DNA from 4 places in the Streptomyces sp. CLV115 genome. Region 1 is predicted to be linked to each of the others. Evidence: riboswitches for the same ligand, from Rfam matches in the RefSeq annotation. Region 1 holds a riboswitch; each other region holds the start of a gene.

What was found. Region 1 has a riboswitch for cobalamin ahead of metE (5-methyltetrahydropteroyltriglutamate--homocysteine S-methyltransferase). Riboswitches for the same ligand answer to the same signal wherever they lie in the genome.
Region 2: it holds a riboswitch for cobalamin, as region 1 does, so the genes downstream of both, AADR41_RS19400 (ABC transporter substrate-binding protein) here and metE (5-methyltetrahydropteroyltriglutamate--homocysteine S-methyltransferase) in region 1, are expected to answer to the same signal.
Region 3: it holds a riboswitch for cobalamin, as region 1 does, so the genes downstream of both, AADR41_RS09700 (ABC transporter substrate-binding protein) here and metE (5-methyltetrahydropteroyltriglutamate--homocysteine S-methyltransferase) in region 1, are expected to answer to the same signal.
Region 4: it holds a riboswitch for cobalamin, as region 1 does, so the genes downstream of both, AADR41_RS11360 (prenyltransferase/squalene oxidase repeat-containing protein) here and metE (5-methyltetrahydropteroyltriglutamate--homocysteine S-methyltransferase) in region 1, are expected to answer to the same signal.

The regions. Positions count from the first base shown of each region.
Region 1 covers NZ_JBCEWQ010000029.1:10,917-16,665, reverse strand. Annotated here, with positions in the region: gene AADR41_RS13400 (CbtA family protein) at 1-121, opposite strand, end outside; gene AADR41_RS13395 (CbtB domain-containing protein) at 149-364, opposite strand; gene AADR41_RS13390 (histidine phosphatase family protein) at 627-1,226, shown strand; cobalamin riboswitch at 1,374-1,590, shown strand; gene metE (5-methyltetrahydropteroyltriglutamate--homocysteine S-methyltransferase) at 1,753-4,089, shown strand; gene AADR41_RS13380 (glycoside hydrolase family 16 protein) at 4,356-5,219, shown strand; gene AADR41_RS13375 (dihydrolipoyl dehydrogenase family protein) at 5,470-5,749, opposite strand, start outside.
Region 2 covers NZ_JBCEWQ010000052.1:21,021-26,769, forward strand. Annotated here, with positions in the region: gene AADR41_RS19395 (FecCD family ABC transporter permease) at 1-250, opposite strand, end outside; gene AADR41_RS19400 (ABC transporter substrate-binding protein) at 247-1,314, opposite strand; cobalamin riboswitch at 1,351-1,538, opposite strand; gene AADR41_RS19405 (beta-ketoacyl-[acyl-carrier-protein] synthase family protein) at 1,633-2,856, opposite strand; gene AADR41_RS19410 (acyl carrier protein) at 2,853-3,131, opposite strand; gene AADR41_RS19415 (acyl-CoA dehydrogenase family protein) at 3,391-5,244, opposite strand; gene AADR41_RS19420 (beta-ketoacyl-[acyl-carrier-protein] synthase family protein) at 5,259-5,749, opposite strand, start outside.
Region 3 covers NZ_JBCEWQ010000018.1:19,411-25,159, reverse strand. Annotated here, with positions in the region: gene AADR41_RS09715 (alpha/beta fold hydrolase) at 1-528, opposite strand, end outside; gene AADR41_RS09710 (TetR-like C-terminal domain-containing protein) at 521-1,129, opposite strand; gene gndA (NADP-dependent phosphogluconate dehydrogenase) at 1,301-2,740, shown strand; cobalamin riboswitch at 2,857-3,009, shown strand; gene AADR41_RS09700 (ABC transporter substrate-binding protein) at 3,048-4,028, shown strand; gene AADR41_RS09695 (FecCD family ABC transporter permease) at 4,064-5,080, shown strand; gene AADR41_RS09690 (ABC transporter ATP-binding protein) at 5,077-5,749, shown strand, end outside.
Region 4 covers NZ_JBCEWQ010000022.1:67,647-73,395, forward strand. Annotated here, with positions in the region: gene AADR41_RS11345 (helix-turn-helix domain-containing protein) at 55-795, shown strand; gene AADR41_RS11350 (NUDIX domain-containing protein) at 800-1,270, shown strand; gene AADR41_RS11355 (MBL fold metallo-hydrolase) at 1,400-2,440, shown strand; cobalamin riboswitch at 2,594-2,734, shown strand; gene AADR41_RS11360 (prenyltransferase/squalene oxidase repeat-containing protein) at 2,845-4,119, shown strand; gene AADR41_RS11365 (SCO2322 family protein) at 4,116-4,814, shown strand; gene AADR41_RS11370 (energy-coupling factor transporter transmembrane component T) at 4,811-5,749, shown strand, end outside.

The sequences.
Region 1 (5,749 bases):
CGATGGCCGCGTCCACACGCGACTCACCGAGGAAGTAGGCGACCAGCAGAGCGAGTGCGCCCGCGGCGAGGCCGGCCAGCATGCCGCGGACGAGCAGGGCTCTGACAGATATGGAGTTCATGTGGTTTCCCCAGGATCGGACGGTACGTCAGTGGCAGGGGAAACCGAGGAGGTGGCGGCCGTCGTGGACCCACTCGTGGACACCTTCGCCGGAGATGACCGCGGTGGCGCCCTGCTCGGCGCCGACGAAGTACAGCAGTACGAGCATGAGGATGCCGAAGAAGACCGCCCAGGGGGCGATGGCCTTCAGGGAGATGGGGGTGATCGCCGGTACGGCGGTGGCGGGGGCAGCAGTCTGTGCCATGGCAGAACCTCCTGAGGGAACACGCGTCCCGATCGTGGTGCCTGAGACGTGGGTGCTGGGTCTGACTTCCCGCACAGGTACGGGTTCACAGTGGCGCGACCGTGCCGGATTCTCACCGGACTTCCGTCACACCTACGTCATGTTCGCCGTGACCATACCGCTTGGGGACAGGTGCCGCCATGGTGCCGGTGACGGGGCCCGACCGCCCGGATGCCAGGGTGGGCACACCCGAGGGGCCAGAGTTCAGGGAGTTGACCGGGTCATGGCAGTACAGGTGATGTTGATCTCACCGGCGCTCAACGCCGCGCTGCGCGAGGCCCGTTTCGACGGTGACGCACCGCTGGACGCGGCCGGGGTCCGCCGGGCGGAGGCGGTCGCGGCAGCGGTGCCGGACGCCGACCGGTATCTGCGCGGGCCGTCCGAACGATGTGCCGGGACCGCCGACGCGCTGGGGCTGCGGGCCGGACCCGAACCCACCGTGCAGGGCTGGGACATGGGCCGGTGGAGCGGTCGGCGGCTGGCGGCGGTGAGCGCGGCCGAGCCGGAGGCGGTGTCGTCCTGGCTGACCGATCCTTCGGCGGCTCCGCACGGTGGCGAGTCCCTGCTCGAACTCTGCGCCCGGGCCGGACGCTGGCTGGACGCGCTGGAATCCGCCGAGGGCGGCGGGGGCAGCCGCGTGCTGGCAATCGTCGAGCCGGCGGTGGTGCGGGCGGTGATCGTCGGGGCACTCGCGCTGCCGGTGGAGGCGTTCTGGCGGCTGGACGTCGCCCCGCTGACGCTGACCGCGCTCAGCGGCCGTTCCGGTCGGTGGAACCTGCGGTGCGGGCAGCAACTGTCCCCCGCGACCGGCCCCGCCGTCTGATCCGACCGATCCGATCCGACCGATCCGATCCGGGCGGCCGATCCGATCCGGGCGGCCGATCCGATCCGGCCTGCGATCCGGTCGGCCCCGCCGATCCCGCCGATCCCGCCGATCCGAATGCGCTGTCCGGGATCCGGAGCTACCCCCTATGGTGGTGGGTGCAGCTGGTTCGCCCTGTCCGCCAGGCAGGCGCGTCGCAAGAGGGAACCCGGTGGGAATCCGGGACTGCCCCGCAGCGGTGAGTGGGAACGACCGCCGTCATCGAGCACTGGACCCGACGGGTCCGGGAAGCGACGGCCAGTAGGTGTCTCGTACGCGGGACGCGCCCACGAGTCCGAAGACCTGCCACTGCCCGTGCGCGTCGGACGCGCACGGTGATCCCGGTGACCTCGTGGGCGGGTCGGCGTACATATCGAGCAGGTCACGCGCGTCGGCACGGCGCCGCGGATCCGCCCGGTCCGTCATCCCTTCGCGTCTGCGATCCGTCCCGGGGTCGTACCAGGACACGCTCGCGAAGGAGAGTCACGTGACCACCGAGTCCGCAGTCGCGGCAGCCCGGGCCACCGTGTACGGCTACCCCCGCCAAGGGGGCGACCGGGAACTGAAGAAGGCCGTCGAGGGCTACTGGAAGGGCCGCGTCACCGCAGCCGCCCTCCGGGAGACCGCCGAAGAACTGCGCCGCGCCAACTGGCGACGGCTTGCCGAGGACGGCATCCACGAGGTCCCGACCGGTGACTTCTCGTACTACGACCATGTGCTGGACACCAGCGTGATGGTCGGTGCCGTGCCCGTCCGGCACCGTGCGGCCGTCGCGGCCGACGCGCTGGACGGCTATTTCGCGATGGCGCGCGGGACACAGGACGTGGCGCCGCTCGAAATGACCAAGTGGTTCGACACGAATTACCACTATCTGGTGCCGGAGCTCGGCCCCGACACCGTCTTCGCCGCCGACTCCACCAAGCAGGTCCGGGAGTTCGGGGAGGCGCTGGCGCTCGGGCACGACGCCAGGCCGGTGCTGGTGGGTCCGGTGACCTATCTGCTGCTGGCCAAGCCCGCTCCCGGTGTCGCCGCCGACTTCGAACCGCTGACCCTGCTCGACCGGCTGCTGCCGGTGTACGCCGAGGTGCTGGCCGATCTGCGTGCGGCCGGTGCCCAGTGGGTTCAGCTCGACGAGCCCGCGCTGGTGCAGGACCGTTCCCCCGCGGAGCTGAACGCCGTCGCACGTGCCTACCGCGATCTCGGTGCGCTTGCCGACCGGCCGCGGCTTCTGGTCGCCTCGTACTTCGACCGGCTCGGTGACGCACTCGCCGTACTGGCGAAGTCTCCGGTCGAGGGCCTCGCCATGGACTTCACCGGTCCGGCCGCCGCCAATCTGCGGGATCTCGCCGGGGTCGGGGGTCTGCCGGGCAGGCGGCTGGTCGCCGGGGTCGTCGACGGCCGCAACGTGTGGATCAACGACCTCCAGCAGTCCCTGGCCACCCTAGGCACCCTGCTCGGTCTGGCCGGCCGGGTCGATGTGGCGGCCTCCTGCTCGCTGCTGCACGTGCCTCTCGACCTGGCCGCCGAGCGCGACATCGACCCGCAGGTGGGGCGCTGGCTGGCCTTCGCCCGGCAGAAGTCGGCCGAGATCGCCACGCTCGCCAGGGGGCTTGCCCGGGGCACCGCATCGATCGCCGCCGAACTCGTCGCCAACCGCGCCGACCTGGCCTCCCGGGCGGGCTCCGCGATCACCCACGATCCGGCGGTACGGGCCCGCGCCTCGGCCGTCACGGAGGCCGACTCGCACCGTGAACTGCCCTATCCGCAAAGGGCGGTGGCCCAGCGCGCCCGGCTCCGGCTACCGCTGCTGCCGACGACCACGATCGGCTCGTTCCCGCAGACCTCTCAACTGCGCACCGCACGAGCCGACCTGACGGCGGGGCACATCGACGCGGCCGCGTACGACAAGCGCATCGAGGCCGAGATCCAGGAAGTGATCGCGTTCCAGGAGGCTGCGGGCATCGATGTGCTGGTGCACGGGGAGCCGGAACGCAACGACATGGTGCAGTACTTCGCCGAACGGCTCACCGGCTGCCTCGCCACCCGGCACGGCTGGGTCCAGTCGTACGGCACCCGGTATGTGCGGCCGCCGATCCTGGCCGGGGACATCGCGCGCCCGGAGCCGATGACGGTCCGCTGGACGACGTACGCGCAGTCGCTCACCGGCCGGCCGGTCAAGGGCATGCTCACCGGCCCCGTCACCATGCTCGCCTGGTCCTTCGTCCGTGACGACCAGCCGCTCGGCGAGACCGCGCGCCAGATCGCCCTCGCACTGCGGGACGAGGTGAACGACCTGGAGTCGGCGGGCAGTTCGGTGATCCAGGTGGACGAGCCCGCGCTGCGCGAGTCGCTGCCCCTGCGGGCCGCCGACCGAGCCGGGTACCTGGCCTGGGCGACCGAGTCGTTCCGGCTGGCCACCTGCGGCGTACGCCCGGACACCCAGATCCATACGCACATGTGCTACGCGGAGTTCGGCGACATCGTCCGGGCGATCGACGACCTGGACGCGGATGTGATCAGCCTGGAGGCGGCCCGCTCGCACATGCGGGTGGCCGACGAGCTGGCGGCCACGGGCTACCCGAGGGAGGTCGGCCCCGGCGTGTACGACATCCACTCCCCCCGGGTGCCGAGCGGCGGGGAGGTGGCCGCCCTGCTGCGCAAGGGCCTGGAAGCGATTCCCGCCGAGCGGCTGTGGGTCAATCCCGACTGCGGTCTGAAGACCCGGGGCTGGCCGGAGGTGTGCGCCTCGCTGCAACACCTCGTTTCGGCGGCCGCCGAGGTGCGGGCCACTCTGCCCGGCGGCGCCGGCCGGACGGTCCGCTGAGGGTCCTCCGACGGTTCCGCGGCCCGGGGCGGGTGCCCGTTCGGGTGCCCGTCCCGGGCCGCGGCGCGCCGTGTCATGAGGCCCCGAGCCCGAGCGGTCCGGCGGCGATCGAATGCAAGAAGTGTGGTCCGTACCAAGGTATTGACAGCCCCTTGGTTCACTTCTTAAATCGCATGAAGAACCAAGACCTCTCCCTGCTCCCCCACAACGGGCATTTGTCATAGCCATGACATGAGCTCGCTCCACTCCGCACGGGAAGGACCCCCATGACCTCTCCCCGCCGTCTGCTGGCGGCCGCGCTCTCCGCGCTCGCTCTCGTCTCCGCCTCGTCCGCGCTCGCCTCCGGGGCGCCCGCCCCCGGACCCCGCACCACCGCGGCCACCTTCACCGACGACTTCGACGGCCCGGCGGGCGCCGCCGTGGACGGGGCCAAGTGGCAGATCGAGACCGGCGACAACGTCAACAACCATGAACGGCAGTACTACACGGCCGGGAACAACAACGCGGCACTCGACGGCCAGGGCCATCTGGTCATCACCGCGCGCCGCGAGAACCCGAACAACTACCAGTGCTGGTACGGGACTTGCGAGTACACCTCGGCCCGGCTGAACACCTCCGGCAAGTTCACCCAGACGTTCGGTCACGTCGAGGCGAGGATGAAGGTGCCGCGCGGCCAGGGCATGTGGCCGGCCTTCTGGATGCTGGGCGACGACATCGGTCAGGTCGGCTGGCCGAACTCGGGCGAGATCGACATCATGGAGAATGTCGGCTTCGAACCGTCCACGGTCCACGGCACGTTGCACGGTCCGGGCTACTCCGGCGCGGGCGGCATCGGCGCCGCGTACACCCTGCCGGGCGGCCAGGCGTTCGCCGACGACTTCCACACCTTCGCCGTCGACTGGGCTCCCGGCTCGGTGACCTGGTCCGTGGACGGAAACGTCTACCAGCGCCGTACGCCCGCCGACCTGGGCGGCAACAGCTGGGTGTTCGACAAGCCCTTCTTCCTGATCCTCAACCTCGCGGTGGGTGGCTACTGGCCGGGCGACCCCGACGGCGGCACCTCCTTCCCGCAGCAGCTCGTCGTCGACCACGTGCGGGTCACCACCAGCGATCTCCGGCCGCCGGCCTGACCGCACGGCCCGCACGGCCCGCACGGCCCGCACGGCCCGCACGGCCCGCACGGCGGGCACGGCCCGCACGGCGGGCACGGCCCGCACGATCCGCCGGTGGCTCGCCGGACCGGTGACAGGCGACCGGTGACCTGTCACCGGTCACCGGTCGCCTGTCACGGGTTACCGGTCGCCTGTCGCCTGTCGCCTGTCGCCTGTCGCCTGTCACGGGCTACCGGTCACCGGCCACCGCCGGGCCCGCAGCGCGGGCCTACGCGTCCCGGTAGGACTCCAGCAGGCGCAGCCAGACCTCGCTGATCGTCGGGTACGCGGGAACGGCGTGCCACAGCCGGTGGACGGGGACCTCGCCCGCGACCGCGATCGTCGCCGAGTGCAGCAGCTCGCCGATGCCCGGCCCCACGAACGTGACGCCGAGCAGCGTCTCCCGGTCGAGGTCCACGATCATGCGGGCGCGCCCCCGGTATCCGTCCGCGTACAGGCCGGAGCCGGCCACCGCCGCGAGGTCGTGATCGACGGCCCGGACCCGGTGG
Region 2 (5,749 bases), on a different contig from region 1:
TGCCGTCCCGGATCGGGGAGAGCCGCGACCGGCCTCCGCCGAGGTGGGCGGCCACCGCGGACCAGACGTCGCCCACCGAGATGCGGGCGGGGCCGATGGTGACGGCGACCGCGACGGAGCCGACGAGCAGCGCGAGGCCGCAGGCCCACAGGACCCCGCCGCGCAGCCGTCGTACGCCCTTCGTGACGCCCACCGGTGCGACGGCGGCCGGTGGCGCGGTCACCGTCGTGCCGCGTTCGGTCGGCGTCACCGCGCGAGCCCGAACCTGCGCAGTCCGGCGGCGACGCGTTCGACGCCCTCGACCGTCCGGACGGACGGGTTCATGGCCTGGCCGCTCAGCAGGACGTACCGCTTGTGCCTGACGGCGTCCATGTTCTTCGTGGCGGGGTTGGACTCCAGGAACTCGATCTTCTTCGCGGCGCTCTCGGCGGTCTGGGCCCTGCGGGTCAGGTCGCCGATGACCAGGACGTCGGGGTTGCGGTCTGCGACGGTCTCCCAGCTGATCTGGGGCCATTCCTCGTGGGTGTCGTCGAAGACGTTCTTCGCGCCGAGTTCTTCGGTGATGATTCCGGGGGCTCCGCAGCAGCCCGCCAGGTACGGGGCCTTGGAGTCGGAGAACCAGTACAGGAGGGTGGTGCCGGAGGCGTCGATGTCCTCGGTCGCCTTCTGCACCCGTTCGCGCAGCGCGGCCACGAGCGAGTCGCCGCGCTCCGGTACGCCGAACACCTTGGCCAGGTCGCGCACTTCGCCGTAGACGCTGTCCATGGTGAGCGGCGCGGTGCGGGCTCCGTCGCCGCCGCCGCTGTTGTCCTTGCCGGCGCAGTCGGCGGGCGATACGTAGGTGGGGACGCCGAGCGATTCGAACTGTTCGCGGGGTGCGACGCCGCCCTTGGCGAGTGTCGATTCGAACGAGGCGCTGACGAAGTCCGGTTCGCGGTCGAGGACCTTCTCCGAGGAGGGCCGGTTGTCCGCGATCCTGGGCACCTCGTCGTTGGCCTTCTCCAGGCCCTTCATCACCGGGTCGGTCCAGGTCGCGGTGGCGGCCATCCGGTCGGCGAGGCCGAGGGAGAGCAGGATCTCCGTGGATCCCTGGTCCACCGAGACGGCACGGCGCGGCGCTGCATCGACGGTGACGGTGCGGCCGCAGTTCTTCAGCGTCACCGGATATCCGTCCGCGCGGCCCGGCTTCGCGGTGGTGCCACCGGCTCCGCCTCCGCAGGCGGTCAGCAGGACCAGTCCCGCGGAGAGCAGGGCGACGGTGCGGACGGGGCTGGCTATGGACGGCACGGAGTCCCTCTGCGTCTCTGGGCTCATGCGCGGAGCCCGTTGTACGGAGTCCCGCGGCCCGGTGCCGGGTCGCGGATGCCAGCAGGTCTTCGGACTCGGGTTCGTCCGGACGGGGCGCCTTCCCGGGCACCCGAGGGTGGTCCCAGTGGCTGTGGCCCCGCCCGTCCCCCTCACCGCTGCGCGTCAGTTCCGGATTCGCACCGGATTCCCTGACTCCTGGGTGGAGTTTGACTGGCCCCGGCAAGCTATCACGTGCCTCTGTGCAGCTCACGGGCGGTGTGGGGCCGGTGGTACGCCGGGCTGTTGTCCCGTCGCACCACCTGCCTGCTGCCTGCGGAACGGCTCTCAGGGACGCTGAAGAGCGAGTACGGCGTTGTGGCCGCCGAATCCGAAGGAATGGCTGACGGCGCGCCTGATGGGCCGCCGCAGAGGTTGCTCGGTGACACAGTCGATGTCGAACTCGGGCGCCGGGGCGTCCAGGTTGGCGATCGGTGGTACGACTCCGCGCTGGAGCGTGAGGACGGTGAGTCCGGCCTCGATCGCTCCGGCCGCTCCCATGCAGTGCCCCAGTACGCCCTTGGGCGCGGTGACGGGTGGCCGGTGCGGGTAGACCCGGGCGATCAGGGCGGCCTCGGTGGCGTCGTTGACCGGGGTCGCCGTGCCGTGCGCGTTGACGTGCTCGACGTCCTCGGCCGCCCAGCCCGCGTCGCGCAGCGCGGCCTCCACCGCCGCCTGGGCGACCACGCCCGACGGATGCGGGCTGATGGGGTGGTGGGCGTCGGTGGTGGCTCCGGTGCCGGCGAGCAGCGCCCGTGGGGCCGCGTCCCGGGCCCGGGCGTCGTCCGTCCGTTCCAGCACCATGACGGCCGCGCCCTCGCCCATGACCAGGCCGGCCCGGTCGGCCGCGAAGGGCCGGCACAGTCCGGCCGGGTCGCCGTCGCGCCGGGCCCCGGCCCCGGACCTGGCGAACGCGGCCATGGCGGCCGGGTAGACGATCGACTCGGTGGCTCCGGCGATCGCGATGTCGCACTGCCCGGTGACCAGCAGGTCGCGGGCGACGGACAGCGCGGTGGCGCCGGACGAGCAGGCGGTGCACGGTGCCAGGCTGGGGCCGGTGGCCCGCAGCTGGATCGCGATCTCGGCGGCGGGCATGTTCGGGATGGTGAGCAGGATGCCCGACGGTGAGGTGGCCCCGGCGCCGAGCCGGTCGAGCACGACGGCCTGCTCGGTCAGCGAGGCGGAGCCGCCGCTGCTGGTGCCGACGACCACCGCGACCCTGCTGCCGTCCCACCCGGCCGGGTCGAGTCCGGCGTCGGTGACCGCCTCGCGGGCGGCGAGGACGGCGAGTTTCACGTACTTCCCCATGCGGAAGGACGCCCGGCCGCCGATCGCGGCGTCCAGATCGATGCCGTCGACCATGCAGGCGAAGTCGATCGCGCATCCGTCGAGCCCGGCGACGGTGCGGGCCGGTGACAGGCCCGCGCACACGCCCCGCCAGGTGGATTCGGTGTCGTTGCCGACCGGGGTGATCATGCCCAGTCCGGTGACGGCGACGGCCGGCCTGTTCATCGGGCGTTGCTCATCGCTGCCCCGCCGCCCACCCGCGCCCCGCCGCCGGCCGCCGTGTCCATGAACCGGCTGATGTCGGCCAGCGTGGCGTTTTTGGGGAGTTGGTCGAAGTCCCGGTCGCCGCCGGTCGTGTCCCTGATGAGGACGGCGAACTCGGCGACGGCGAGGGAGTCCATCTCCAGGCTGTCCATCGTGGAGCCCGGGTGAATCTCTGCGGCGGGAACTTTGAAGGTGTGTGTCAGAACCTCGGTGATCTTGGGGTGAATCGCACTCATCAGCTTTCTCTCCATTATTCGGTCCGGCTGTCGGGCCGGCGGTGACACCGTCCCGACGCCGAATCAACTGGGTGGAGTGCCTCCAGTTACGCCTTGTGCCGAACCGATTCGGCAGCGCCCTCCTCGCGATCCCCGCACCACCGGGCCAGGACGGACGCCGTACCCCAGAAGGCCAGCAGGACAACACGCACACCGAGGGCCCCGGCGGTCTCCCTGAACCGACGGCCCCGGACAACTGTTCCTTTTCTCGTCATGGCCGTCACCGCTCGTCCCGAACCGTGTCCCGACCCCCGCCGGTCTGCCAGAAAGCCCCCGGATCGTCGTACGCGGCCACGTAGTCGGCGCCTGCGATCGGCCAGTCCGCGAGCAGTTCCGGCGGCAGCGCGAAGGAGTCGACCAGGGCGGGCAGATGGGCGGCGACGGTGGCGATCAGCTGCTCCACCCTGCCCGGCAGGCCGTTGACCTGGTCGGCGCTCAGCAGGCCCGCCGCCAGCAGGTCACCGCTGTTGCGGGCGATCCGGTCGAGCGCGAAGAGCCGTTCGAGCTCGCCGAGCCGGTCGCGGGCGGGCCCTTCCGGGAGCACGGCCACCGCCTCCGCGTACGCCTCGGCCGCCTGCCGCTGGGCGTGGGCCTCGACGCCGCGCAGGGCGGGCCCGGCCGCCGCGTTCCACCGCCCCAGCGGATCACCGTGCGGTGCGAGGCCCATCCGCTCCCGGGCCCGTTCGAACCAGATCCGCTCCAGCTCCGCGAGCAGCCCGCCGAGAAAGCCCGGGTCGTCGAGATCGCCGGGGCCGCCGCCGGACGAGGCCCCGGCGGCGGGTGCGGCGGCGAAGAGCATCTCCGCGGCCGCCTTGGCGTGGATGGCCAGATTGTCTCCCTCGGCGGTGATGGCGCCTTCCACCCCGGTGACGAGTTCGCTCATGCCGTTGTGTTCCAGGAGCGCCTGGGCGCCGCAGCGTTCACGGCATTCGACGATCACGGACCGGGCCTGCCAGGTGATCCACCCCTTGGCGACGGCGACCAGCCGCTCGGCCTCCTCCCGTCGCTCGCCCCGCTCCCAGCGGTCCAGGGCCCTGCGGTGCAGCAGGCTCATCGCGAAGACGGTGGCCATGGCCGCGGCGAGCGGGCCGTGGTGGCTGCGGTGGGCCATCACCGGCACCCGGTGCGAGCCGCGGGGGCCCGAGATGTACCGGTGACCGCCGTAGCGGACGGCGACCGCGAGCGTCGCGCGCGCACAGCCGACCGCGCAGGCCGTCATCGAGATCTTCCCGGAGGTGACGCGCCCGATCGACGCGAGGAAGCGCCGCCTGCGGTTGTCGACGGCACTGCTGAACTCCCCGTCGGCACCGACCCGTCCGTGGTCCCCGTCGAGCAGCGCGGCGCGTCCCACGAAGACCCGGTCGAATGAGGTCAGGCAGTGGTCCACCGGGCTGCCCGTACGGGTGGGGAGCATGCGGATGCGCACTCCGGGCAGCGGCTGTCGCTCGTCGGTGAGCGGCACGAGGAAGAGGAAGACCCCGTGGTCGGCGCCGTCGACGAGCAGGCGCGCGGCCACCAGCCCGGTCTTGGGGCCGCCGGCCGGACCGGTGTTGGGCATGAACTTCTGCGCCCCGGCGTGCGGGGTGCACAACACGAACCCGTCGCGCTCTCGGTCGTACGCGGCGGTGGTCTCGACGGCCGCGGCGTCATTGCCGTGTGCCACCTCCGTACAGAGAAAGGTGCCGGTGCGCCGCAGCCGCAGGAAGTCCGACAGATCGCGATCGCCGTCGCCACCGTGGTCGAGGAGGCTGCCGAGGAAGAGGTTGTAGTGGATCCCCGCCACCGTGGTGAGCGCCGGGTCCACCGGACCGAGCCATTCGTGCAGGGCGGCGAGGGCGCGGGGATCGGCGGCCAGCCGGGCCCCGCTGTCCAGGCAGTCGTTGAGGACGCGCAGCCGCTCGTACGTGAGGGCCAGGCGCTCCTCGGGGGTGCGGTCGTCCGGGCGGCGGAAGGGGGCGGTGCTGATCAGCCGCTGCCAGAAGCCGTGCTCCCGGCGGTGGTTGGCGCCGAGGAGCACATCGGTGAGGAGCTCCGTGGACCGTTCCGCGGAGGGACTGTCGATCGTTGCGGTCATGGAAAATATAACGATCAAGCAACGGCGAGGACACCCGGTCCCCTCCGCGGCGGGCCGTCCGCACCGGCGCGCTGGAAGGCGAGCACGACATTGTGTCCGCCGAAGCCGAAGGAGTGGCTCAGCGCCCGCTCGACCGGCTGGATCCGGGGCTCCTTGACCACACAGTCGAGGTCGAACCCGTCCGGCAGCGAGTCCAGGTTGGCGATCGGCGGGACGAGACCCCGCTCCAGGGTCAGTACGGTGGCGACCGCCTCGATCGCCCCGGACGCGGCGAGGGTGTGCCCGAGGACGCCCTTCGGCGCGGTCACCGAAGGTCGGTGCGGGAAGATCTCGGAGATCAGAGCGGTCTCCATCGCGTCGTTGAGCTGCGTCGACGTGCCGTGCGCGTTGATGTGGTCGACCTCGCCGGGCGCCCAGCCCGCCTCGCGCAGCGCCGCCCCGACGGCCTTGCGCGCACCGCCGCCCTCCGGGTCCGGGGCCGTGGGGTGGTGGGCGTCGGTGGCGG
Region 3 (5,749 bases), on a different contig from region 1:
GGGCGCCTCCGGGTCCGTCAGTCCCTCGGTCATGGTGGCCAGCGCCGCGGCCACCCCGCCCCTGCGGAAGGAGTCGCGCACCGCGGCGAAGAGCTTCCGCCCCCGCTCCGGATCGGGCAGCAGTTCCACCGACGGCGGTTCGTGCGCGACCACTCGGCGCAGCCGCTCCGGGTGACGGGAGAGCAGGTCCAGGGCGACGATCGCGCTCGAACTGGAGCCGAACACGGCCACCGGACCGCCGTCCGGTGACAGCAGCTCGATCAGCCGGTGGGCGTCGTCGCTGTGCACCGCCACCCGCTGCTCCTGCGGCGCGCCGTCGAGCAGGCTGCGCGAGTAGCCGCGCGGGTCGAAGGCCGCGACCGTCCAGCTGTCGGCCAGCCGCGCCGCCATCCGGTCGTAGAGCCCCGCGTCGCCGCTGCCGCCCGGCATCAGGAGCAGCAGCGGGCCCCGGCCGCGCACCTCGTAGTACAGCGTCGCGCCGGGCACCTTCAGATGCCCGGTGCGCTCCGGCAGCATGTGGTCAGTCATGTCCGTTCTCCCCCTCGTCGGTGCCTTCACCGGTGGCGGACGGCCAGTGCTCCAGCAGGAAGTGCAGGGCCTCGACGGAGCGTTCCCAGGACTTCTGCACGTCGCGGGGCGCGCCGAAGCCGCCGCTCGCCTCAAGTGCGCAGTATCCGTGGAAGGTGCTGCGCAACAGCCGTACCGCGTCCGTCAGATCGGGCTCGGACAGTCCGTAGGCGCGCAGCATCGCACCCGTGGTCTCGATGGTGCGGTGGTACGCGGCCGACCCGGCGACGATCTCGGGGTCGACCCGCATCTGCGTCGCCTCGTACCGTCCCGGCCGCTCCAGCGCGAAGGCCCGGTAGGCGTCTGCGAACGCGACCAGCGCGTCCTTCCCGGCCCGGCCGGCGACCGCGGTGCCGATCCGGTCGATGAACTCCCCGGCGGCCAGCAGCGCGACCCGGACACGCAGGTCGTGCAGGTTCTTGACGTGGGAGTACAGGCTGGCGTCCTTGACCCCGAAGCCGCGGGCCAGCGCGGAGATGGTGACCTTGTCGAAGCCGATGGAGTCGGCCAGATCGGCCGCCGCCGCCACCACGCGTTCGGTCGTGAGACCCGCGCGAACCATTCGCCACCTCCGTCGAAACCCACCTAGAGGTCCTAGGCGGTTTCCTAATATACACAGGTGACTCCATCCGGGCGATGCCGAACAGGCCGTTGCCGCACCCCGTGCCCATACTGAAGATCCCGGCACTGCCGAAGATCCGGGCATCCCCGAAACAGATTGCAGAGCACACAGATGAGCGGCACTGCACAGATCGGCGTCACAGGTCTCGCGGTCATGGGCCGCAACCTCGCACGCAACTTCGCCCGCAACGGATTCACGGTCGCGGTGCACAACCGGACGGCCGCGAAGACGGACGCGCTGATCGAGGAGTTCGGCGACGAGGGCTCCTTCGTACCCGCGCACACCCCGCAGGAGTTCGTCGCGGCGCTGGAGCGTCCGCGCAGGCTCGTCATCATGGTCAAGGCGGGCGACCCGACCGATGCGGTGATCCAGGAGTTCGCCCCGCTCCTGGAAGAGGGCGATGTCGTCATCGACGGCGGCAACGCCCACTTCGAGGACACCCGCCGACGGGAGAGGCAACTGCGAGAGCAGGGCATCCACTTCGTCGGCACCGGCATCTCGGGCGGCGAAGAGGGCGCGCTCGACGGACCGAGCATCATGCCGGGCGGCAGCAAGGAGTCCTACGACTCGCTCGGACCGATGCTGGAGAAGATCTCCGCGAAGGCCAAGGACGGCGCCCCGTGCGTCACGCACATCGGTCCTGACGGCGCCGGACACTTCGTGAAGATGACGCACAACGGCATCGAGTACGCGGACATGCAGCTCATCGGCGAGGCCTACCAGCTGCTTCGCGACGTGGCCGGATACTCTCCCGCCAAGATCGCGGACATCTTCCGGGTCTGGAACACCGGGCGCCTGGACTCGTACCTCATCGAGATCACAGCAGAAGTGCTCTCCCATGTCGACGCGGCGACCGGAAAGCCCTTCGTGGATGTCGTGCTCGACCAGGCGGAGCAGAAGGGCACCGGCCGTTGGACCGTGCAGGTCGCCCTCGACCTGGGCGTTCCGGTCTCCGGCATCGCCGAGGCCGTCTTCGCCCGCTCCGTCTCCGGCCACGCCGCCCTCCGTGATGCCTCACGCCACCTCGCCGGACCGACCGCCCGCAAGCTCGGTGAGAACGAGGCGGCGGCATTCGCCGACCGGGTCGAGCAGGCACTGTATGCCTCGAAGATCGTCGCCTACACCCAGGGCTTCCACGAGATCGCGGCCGGCAGCGGGCAATACGACTGGGACATCGATCTCGGCAGGGTCGCCTCGATCTGGCGCGGCGGATGCATCATCCGGGCCGCGTTCCTCGACAGGATCACCAGCGCCTACGAGGCCCAGCCCCGGATGGCGAGCCTCCTCTCCGACAAGAGCTTCGCCGAAGAGATCGCCGCCGCACAGGACGACTGGCGCACCGTGATCGCCACCGCCGCCGCCCAGGGCGTCCCCACCCCCGCCTTCGCCGCCGCCCTCGCCTACTACGACTCCCTGCGCGCCGGACGCCTCCCCGCCGCCCTCACGCAGGGCCAGCGCGACTACTTCGGCGCACACACCTACCACCGCGTCGACCGCGACGGCACCTTCCACACCCTCTGGGGCGGTGACAGAACCGAGGTCGAGAGCTGACCGGTGCCCACCGAGCCGCTGACGGGGCGGGCGACCCTCCCGGTCCGGGCGAAACCTGTCCGCAGTGCCGGCCGTCCTCGCGGACGTCGGCGTCCGGAGCCGGCAACCCAAGGGGCATGACCTGCGGAATACGCGGTCTGACAGAATGGCCTGCGAAATCTCGGGCGACGCGCGTCAGGAAACCGGTGTGAATCCGGTACGGTCCCGCCACTGTGACCGGGCTGCACACAGCCCGGAAGCCAGATACTGGCCGCGCCGCCTTCTCGTACAACCAGGGGACGAGGACATCCCCCGGAAAGGCTCGGCCATGCCCCCGATACGCCGTGTACCCCTCGCGCTCATACCCCTGCTCCTGCTGCCGCTCACCGGCTGCGGCACCGGCGGCGAGAGCAGGGCAGAGGCCGCACCGGCCGCCGAAGGTTTCCCCTACACCGTCACCAATTGCGGTACGAAGACGACCTTCGACGCCCCGCCGAAGCGGGTCGTCACCATGAACCAGCACGTCACCGAGATCATGCTGGCCCTCGGGCTCCAGGACCGGCTGGCCGGGACCGCCTACCTGGACGACAGCATCCTGCCGGAGTACCGGTCCGCGTACGACAGGACCAAGGTGCTCGCGAAGGAGTACCCCTCCAAGGAGGTACTGCTCGGCGCCAACCCCGACTTCGTCTACGGCGGGTACGCCAGCGCCTTCGACAAGGCCAAGGGCCAGGACCGGGCGGGGCTCCAGAAGGACGGCATCAACACCCGGCTGAATATCGAGAACTGCACCGAGGGCAAGGTCGGCGTCGATCAGCTCGCCACCGAGATCACCCAGGTGGCCAGGGTCTTCGGCGTTCCGGAGCGCGGCAGGAGCCTGATCGCCGAGGAACGACGGAAGATCACGACGGTCGGAACGGAGCTCAAGGGCTCCGCACATCCCTCGGTGTTCGTGTACGACTCCGGCGACAGCTCCGCGTTCACTGCGGGCGGCAAGGGCGTCGGCAACGAGATCGTCCGGCTCGCCGGGGGCCGGAACGTCTTCGCGGACCTCGACGCCACCTTCGGCGACGTGTCCTGGGAGCAGGTCATCAAGCGCAGGCCCGAAGTGGTCGTGATCTACGACTACGGCGGCACCACGGTCGAGGCCAAGAAGAAGCGGCTGCTGAACGACCCGGCACTCGCGGACGTGCCGGCGATCAAGAACAAGAAGTTCGCGGTACTCCCGCTGTCCTCGGCCGTGCTCGGTGTCCGGGTCGCCGACGCCGTACAGGACCTGGCCGGGCAACTGCACCCCGGCACACTGTGAGCGCGGGGCCCGCCCGCCCCGGCCCCGAGTCCGTCCTGCGCTCGACCCCCGTCGTGATCGGCGCCCTCGTGGTGCTGCTGCTCGCGACGGTGGTGGCCGGTCTGGCGCTCGGCCCGGTACGGATTCCGCCGGGAGAGGTGTTGCGTACGGTCCTGGGCGGTGAACGCTCCGGCGCGTTCCCCACGATCGTGTGGGAGGTACGGCTGCCCAGGGTGCTGCTCGGGGCCGTCGTCGGCGCCGGGCTGGCCCTGTCGGGCGCGGTGCTCCAGGCGCTGGTGCGCAATCCGCTGGCCGATCCGTTCCTGCTGGGCGCCTCGTCCGGGGCGTCGGCGGGCGCCGCCATGGTGATCGTGCTGGGGGTCGGCGCCGGGATGGCCACCGACGTGGCGCTGCCCGTCGCGGCGTTCGCCGGGTCCATGGCCGCACTGGTCGCCGTCTACGCGATGGCCCGGCGCGGCGGCACCATGACGACGGGCCGGCTGATTCTGGCCGGGGTGGCGATCCAGTACGTGCTGTCCGCGTTCACCAGCCTGATCCTGGTGCTGTCCTCGCGGGCCGAGCATGTGCGGGCGATCCTGTTCTGGACCCTGGGCGGCCTGGGCGGCGCCCGCTGGGACCAACTGGCGCTGCCCGCAGTGGTGTTGGCTGTCGGTGCCGTGCTCCTGATCAGCCTGGCCCGTCCGCTGGATCTGCTGCTGACCGGGGAGGAAGGGGCCCGCAGCCTCGGCCTGGACCCCGGACGATTCCGGGGCGGGGTCTTCGTGCTGGTGTCACTGATCATCGGCGTGCTGGTCGCCTACAGCGGGGCGATCGGCTTCGTCGGCCTGATGGTTCCGCACGCCGCCCGGCTGATCGTCGGCGCGTCCCACCGCAGGCTGCTGCCGGTGACGGCGCTGGGCGGGGCGGTCTTCCTGCTGCTGGCCGATCTGCTGGCGCGGACCGTGGCAGCCCCCGAAGAGATTCCCGCCGGGGTGGTCACCGCCCTGGTGGGCGGCCCGTTCTTCCTCTGGCTGCTGCGCCGCTCCAGCCGTACCGAAGGGATCACCGGATGAGCCCGGCACCGCCCCCGACGGCGCTCGCCGCCGACGGGATCAGCTACGAGGTGGCCGGCCGTACCCTGCTCGACGCGGTCACCCTGGACGCCGCCCCCGGCGAGACGGTCGGCCTGGTCGGGCCGAACGGCAGCGGCAAGACCACCTTCCTGCGCTGTGTGTACGGTGCCCTGCGCCCCGCGGCGGGCCGGGTCCTGCTGGACGGAACGGACGCCGCGGCGCTCAGTACGAAGGAACGGGCCCGCCGCGTCGCCGTCGTTCCGCAGGACAGCCCCGGCACCTTCGGCCTGACCGTACGCCAGATCGTGGCGATGGGCCGAAGCCCGCACAAACGGTTCTGGGAGCAGGACGACGCCGAGGACGCCCGCCGCATCGACCGGGCGCTCCAGCGTGTCGGCGCGGCGCCCCTGGCCGGCCGCCGGTTCGAGGAGCTGTCCGGCGGGGAACGGCAACGGGCCCTGATCGCCCGCGCCCTGGTCCAGGAACCGGGGCTGCTGGCGCTCGACGAACCCACCAACCATCTGGACGTCCGCTACCAGCTGGAGATACTCGGCCTGGTGAGGACCCTGGGCACCACCAATCTGCTGGTGCTGCACGACCTCAATCTGGCTGCCTCCTACTGCGACCGGCTGTTCGTCCTCAGCGCCGGACGACTGGTGGCGTCCGGTT
Region 4 (5,749 bases), on a different contig from region 1:
ACAGGAGGTAGAACGTCCCTGCAATGTCAGCGAACCCCCGAGGGAGCCACCTGCATGCCCAACGAGCGCTTGCGAGCCACCATGACAGCCGGGGGGTGGACTCACGCAGGCCTGGCCGAAGCGACGGGTGTCGACCCCAAGAGCGTTGAAAGATGGGTCAACCTCGGGCGCGTCCCCCGGCGGGCAACAGCACTGAAGGCCGCCGAGACCTTGAAGGAAGACGTACACGCGCTGTGGCCGGCACTCCGCCAGGCACGCGCCGCGCGTGGCGTGAGTTCCGAGCTCCTGGCACTCTACGAACAGCGGGCAGACCTTCCCGTTTCCATGTTTGTGGACCTCTTCGCCGCGGCACGCCGACAGATCGACGTACTGGTCTACGCAGCCGTGTTCCTCCACGAGGCGTATCCCGGACTCAATGACCTGCTGCGCAAGCGCGCGACCGAAGGCTGCGCCGTCCGCATCGCCATCGGTGAAGCGGACAGCCCCAATGTCCAACAGCGCGGAAAGGAGGAGAAGTTCGGCCACGGTATCGAGTCCCGCTGCCGCTTGGCGCTCATGCACTACCGGCAGTTGACCGACATACCCGGCATCGAACTGCGCACGCACGGGACGACTCTCTACAACAGCCTGTACCGGGCCGACGACCAGATGCTGGTCAACACGCACGCCTGGGGCGTCAACGCCTACCGGGCACCCGTGTGGCACCTGCGGCGCAATCGCGGGGGCGGCATGTTCGACGTGTACGCGGACAGTTTCAGCGCCACGTGGGACACGGCCACACCCGTGGAAAGGTGAACCCATGGCACGGACCGAGTTCTACGACGACCCGAACGCGCCGAAGCCCAACAGCCTGGTCGTGGCCGCTTCCGCCGTGGTGACGGACGAGGCGGGACGGATCCTGATGCAGCGACGGCGGGACAACGGACTCTGGGCCCTGCCGGGCGGGGGCATGGACCTGACCGACTCACTGCCCGGCACCGCCGTCCGGGAGGTCAGGGAGGAAACCGGGCTCAATGTCGAGATCACCGGGCTCGTCGGCACATACACGGACCCGAAGCATGTCATCGCGTACAGCGACGGTGAGGTTCGCCGCCAGTTCGCTGTGGTGTTCACGGCACGCATCATCGGCGGCGAACTGGGCATCTCCGGCGAGTCGACGGACCTCCGATTCGTCACCCCGGACGAACTGGACGCGCTGCCCATGCACCACACCCAGCGGCTGAGGATCGACCACTTCCGGGCGAACCGAGCGACGCCGCACCTGGGGTGATCGCCCGGCTCGGCAGGTACGCCCGAACCAGATGGTCGACCAGGGCTACTACTGGAACAAGTTCTCGTTACAGTGGGGCGACGCATCGGAGCCGCGAACCCGTACGCCGTCCAGAGAGATGGGGACCTCATGACGCAGGTGACCGACCACGGCGGGGGCGTGCACAGCATCAAGGTGCCCATCCCGGACAATCCGCTCGGCCACACCCTCGTACACGTCCTGGACACCGATCGGGGCCCGGTGCTGATCGACACCGGGTGGGACGATCCCGAGGCCTGGGACACGCTCGGCGCCGGACTCACCGCCGTCGGCACGGAGATGGCCGACATCCACGGTGTGGTCATCACCCACCACCACCCCGACCACCACGGGCTCTCCGGGCAGGTGCGCGAGGCCTCCGGGGCCTGGATCGCCATGCATGCGGCGGACACCGCGATCGTGCGCCGTACCCGGGAGTCCGAACCCGGCAGGTGGCTGACCTATCTCGCGGCCAAACTCACCGCGGTCGGAGCACCCGAGGAGCACCTCGCGCCGTTGCGGGCCGCCGCGGCCGGCCGGAGCCGGACACGCACCCTGCCGGGGCTGCGGGCCGCGCTCCCGGACCGGGAGATCGTGCCGGGCGAGCTGCTGGACCTGGCGGGGCGCAGGCTGCGGGCGATCTGGACACCGGGGCACACGCCCGGGCATGTGTGCCTGCACCTGGAGGAGGAGCACCCGGGCAATCTGCCGGGGCGGGGACGGCTCTTCTCGGGGGACCATCTGCTGCCGGGGATCAGTCCGCACATCGGGCTGTACGAGGACCCGGACGACGCGACGGCCACCGATCCCCTCGGTGACTACCTCGACTCGCTGGAGCGGATCGGCAGGCTCGGGGCCGCCGAGGTGCTGCCCGCCCATCAGTACGCCTTCACCGATGCGGCGGGGCGCGTGCAGGAACTGCTCGGGCATCACGAGGAGCGGCTGACGGGGCTGCTCGGGCTGCTGGCGGAGCCGCTGACGCCGTGGGAGCTGGCCGAGCGGATGGAGTGGAACCGGCCCTGGGAGCAGATCCCGCACGGCTCCCGGAACATCGCCGTCTCGGAGGCGGAGGCGCATCTGCGGCGGCTGGTGAAGCTGGGGCGTGCGGAGGCGGTGCCGGGGAGCGAGCCGGTGGCCTACCTCGCGGTGTGAGCGGTGTGAGCGGTGGGGCGGTGTGCGTGGTGTGAGTGGTGTGAGTGGGGTGCGTGTGGTTTCGCTTACGTGGGCAGGGGCGCGCTTGCGCGGGCAGGGCGCGTACGTGAGCAGTGACACGTACGGGGCGCTCCTCCCGGCCCGGAGTCCGGGTGGTGCCGCCCGGTAGAGTGTGCGGGTCGTCATCATGCCCGTTCAGGGGGAAGCCGGTGCGAATCCGGCACTGACCACGCAGCCGTGAACCGTCTTCGCAGGCGGTGAGTCGGAATGCCCTGTCCGCGGTCGTGACCGGCTCGGACCACCGGATCCCCCGGTGGTCGGCACCGTCGAGGTACACGGGGTCGGAGCCTGGTGCCTGAGCGTGCCTGTGCCCGGTTCACCCCGCAGGAGAGGCCCCGCCCGCCATGACCGTACGTCGCAGCGCAGCAACGCTCGCCGCCACCGCCGCCGTGCTCTGCGCGGCCGCTGCGCCGGTCGCGGTGGCAGCGCCGTCCCCCTCGCCCTCGCCGTCCGTCGCGCTGCCGTCCGGGCTGTACGGCACGAAGGACCCCACCTACGACGGGGTGTGGCGGCAGTCCCTGGCCTTCCTCGCGCAGCGGCTCGAAGGGGTCACCCCGGCCGCGAAGTCGGTGGACTGGCTGATCGGCCAGCAGTGCGCCGACGGCTCCTACGCCGCGTACCGGCCCGACGCCGCCCAGCCGTGCGACGCCAAGACGGTGCGGGACACCAATGCCACCGCGGCGGCCGCCCAGGCGCTGGTCGAGGTCGGCGGGCACCGCGAGACCGTGAACGACTCGGTGCGCTGGCTGAAGTCCGTACAGAACGAGGACGGCGGCTGGGGCTACACCGCGGGTGCGCCCAGTGACGCCAACTCCACCTCTCTGGTGATCGGCGCCCTCGCCCGTCAGGGGCAGCGCCTCGCGGACATCACGACCCCCGATGGCAAGACCCCCTACGACCCGCTGCTCGCCCTCGCCCTCCCGTGCGGCGGCAAGGACGGCGGCGCCTTCGCCTACCAGCCCGACAAGAAGGGCGGGCTCGCCGCGAACGCGGACGCCACCGCGGCCGCCGTCCTCGGCACGATGGGCAAGGCTCTGGCGGTCGGGAACAACGCCGCGGGCAAGGCGCCCACCTGCCGGTCCGGTTCCGGGCTCACGCCCGAGCAGGCCGCCCAGAACGGCGCCCACTACCTCACCGGCGCCCTCGCCGGCAGCGGCCACCTGAACCTGGCGCCGATGCCCGGTGCCACCGACACCACCCCGCAGCCCGACTTCGGCAACACCGCCGACGCGGTCGTCGCGCTCTCCGCGGCCGGCCACCAGGACAAGGCGGCCGGAGCCGTCGACTGGCTGAAGAAGAACTCCGCGGACTGGGCCGGCCAGAACGGCCCCGCCGCCTACGCCCAGCTGGTCCTGGCCGCCCACGCGACCGGCAACGACGCCCGGGACTTCGGCGGCGTCGACCTGGTCGCCCGGCTCAACGCGGCCGGCCCCGAACCCGCCTCCGTCGTGACGCCCGACCCGTCCGCCGACACCGGGTACGAGGCCACGGAGAAGGACCAGGTCCACAGCGGCGACGACGTGATCGGGGGCGTGTGGTGGTACGTCGGCATCGCCCTCGTCCTCGCGGCCATCGCGTTCTTCCTGATCAGCGGTCGCCGGAAGAACAGGCAGCCGTGAGGCGCGCGGGGCGGGCCACCGCGCTGCTGGTGGTCCTGGGCGCCGTCCTGGCCGTGCTCGGCGCGGGACCGGCCCAGGCGGCCGGGTACCGGTACTGGTCGTTCTGGGAGGGCTCCGGCTCCGGCTGGACGTATGCCACCCAGGGCCCGTCGCTCGTCCGGCCGGACGACGGGGCGGTGCAGGGCTTCCGGTTCTCGGTCAGCGAGGACTCCCAGGACTCGGCGAAGCCGCGCCGCGCCGCGGAGTTCACGAAGATCTGCGCGGACACCCCGGCCGAGGACGGCACCAAGCGGATCGCGCTCGTCATCGACCCGGGCACGGCGGCGGACGCCCCGGCGGGTGAGAAGCCGCCCGCGCCGCGCACCGCGTGCGCGCGGGTCGCACCGGACGCGAGCGCCGCGGAGGCGCTCGCCTCGGTGGCGAAGCCGCTGCGCTACAACAGTGACGCGATGCTCTGCGCCATCTCCGGCTACCCGGGTTCGGGCTGCGGCGAACAGGTCTCCGGCAGCGGCAGCGGCAATGGCACGCCCGACGCGTCCGCCGCCGCGTCCGCCGCCGCGTCACCGGCCGGATCCGCGGCCTCCGGCACCTCGGGCGGTTCCGGCGGCCCGTCCGCCGGGGTGCTCGTCGGGGTCGGCGCCGTGCTCCTCCTCGGCATCGCCGCGGTCGTGCAGGCCCGCCGCCGCCGCGGATGACCGCCCGGACCCGCTCCGCCGTCCCGGCACGGCGTCGTCCGCTGCGCGCTCCCGAGGCGACCCGGAGCAACGCCGTGCCCGCCGGGGCCTGGTGGCTGTGGGCGCTCGGCCTGGCCACCGCCGCGTCCCGGACCACCAATCCGCTGCTGCTCGGGCTGCTGGTGGGGGTGGCCGGTTACGTCGTGGCCGCGCGCCGTACGGACGCGCCGTGGGCCCGTTCGTACGGGGCGTTCATCCGGATCGGGTTGTTCGTCGTCGCTGTGCGGCTGGTCTTCTCCGTGTTCCTGGGTTCCCCGATCCCCGGTACGCACACGGTGTTCACGCTCCCCGAGGTGCCGCTGCCCGACTGGGCGCAGGGGGTCAGGCTCGGTGGCCGGGTCACCACCGAGCAGTTGGTCTTCGCGCTGTACGACGGGGCGAAGCTGGCGGCCCTGCTGATCTGTGTCGGTGCGGCGAACTCGCTCGCCAACCCGGCCCGGCTGCTGAAGTCGCTGCCCGGTGCGCTGTACGAGGCGGGCGTCGCGGTCGTCGTCGCGATGACGTTCGCGCCGAACATGGTCGCCGATGTGATGCGGCTGCGCACCGCTCGGCGGCTGCGGGGCCGTCCGACCGGTGGTATCAAGGCGGTCCTCCAGATCGGACTGCCGGTCCTGGAGGGCGCGTTGGAGCGTTCGATCGCGGTGGCCGCGTCGATGGACGCGCGCGGCTACGGGCGCACCGCCCAGGTCCCGCCCGCGGTCCGCCGCACCACGAACGTCCTCACGCTCGGCGGACTGCTCGGGGTGTGCGCCGGTACGTACGGGCTGCTGGCCGCGCAGGGCGCGGTGTACGGGGTGCCGCTGCTGATCGCCGGGCTCGTCGCCGCGCTGGCCGGGCTGCGGCTCGGCGGGGCCCGCTCGGTCCGTACCCGCTACCGGCCCGACCGGTGGGGGGTG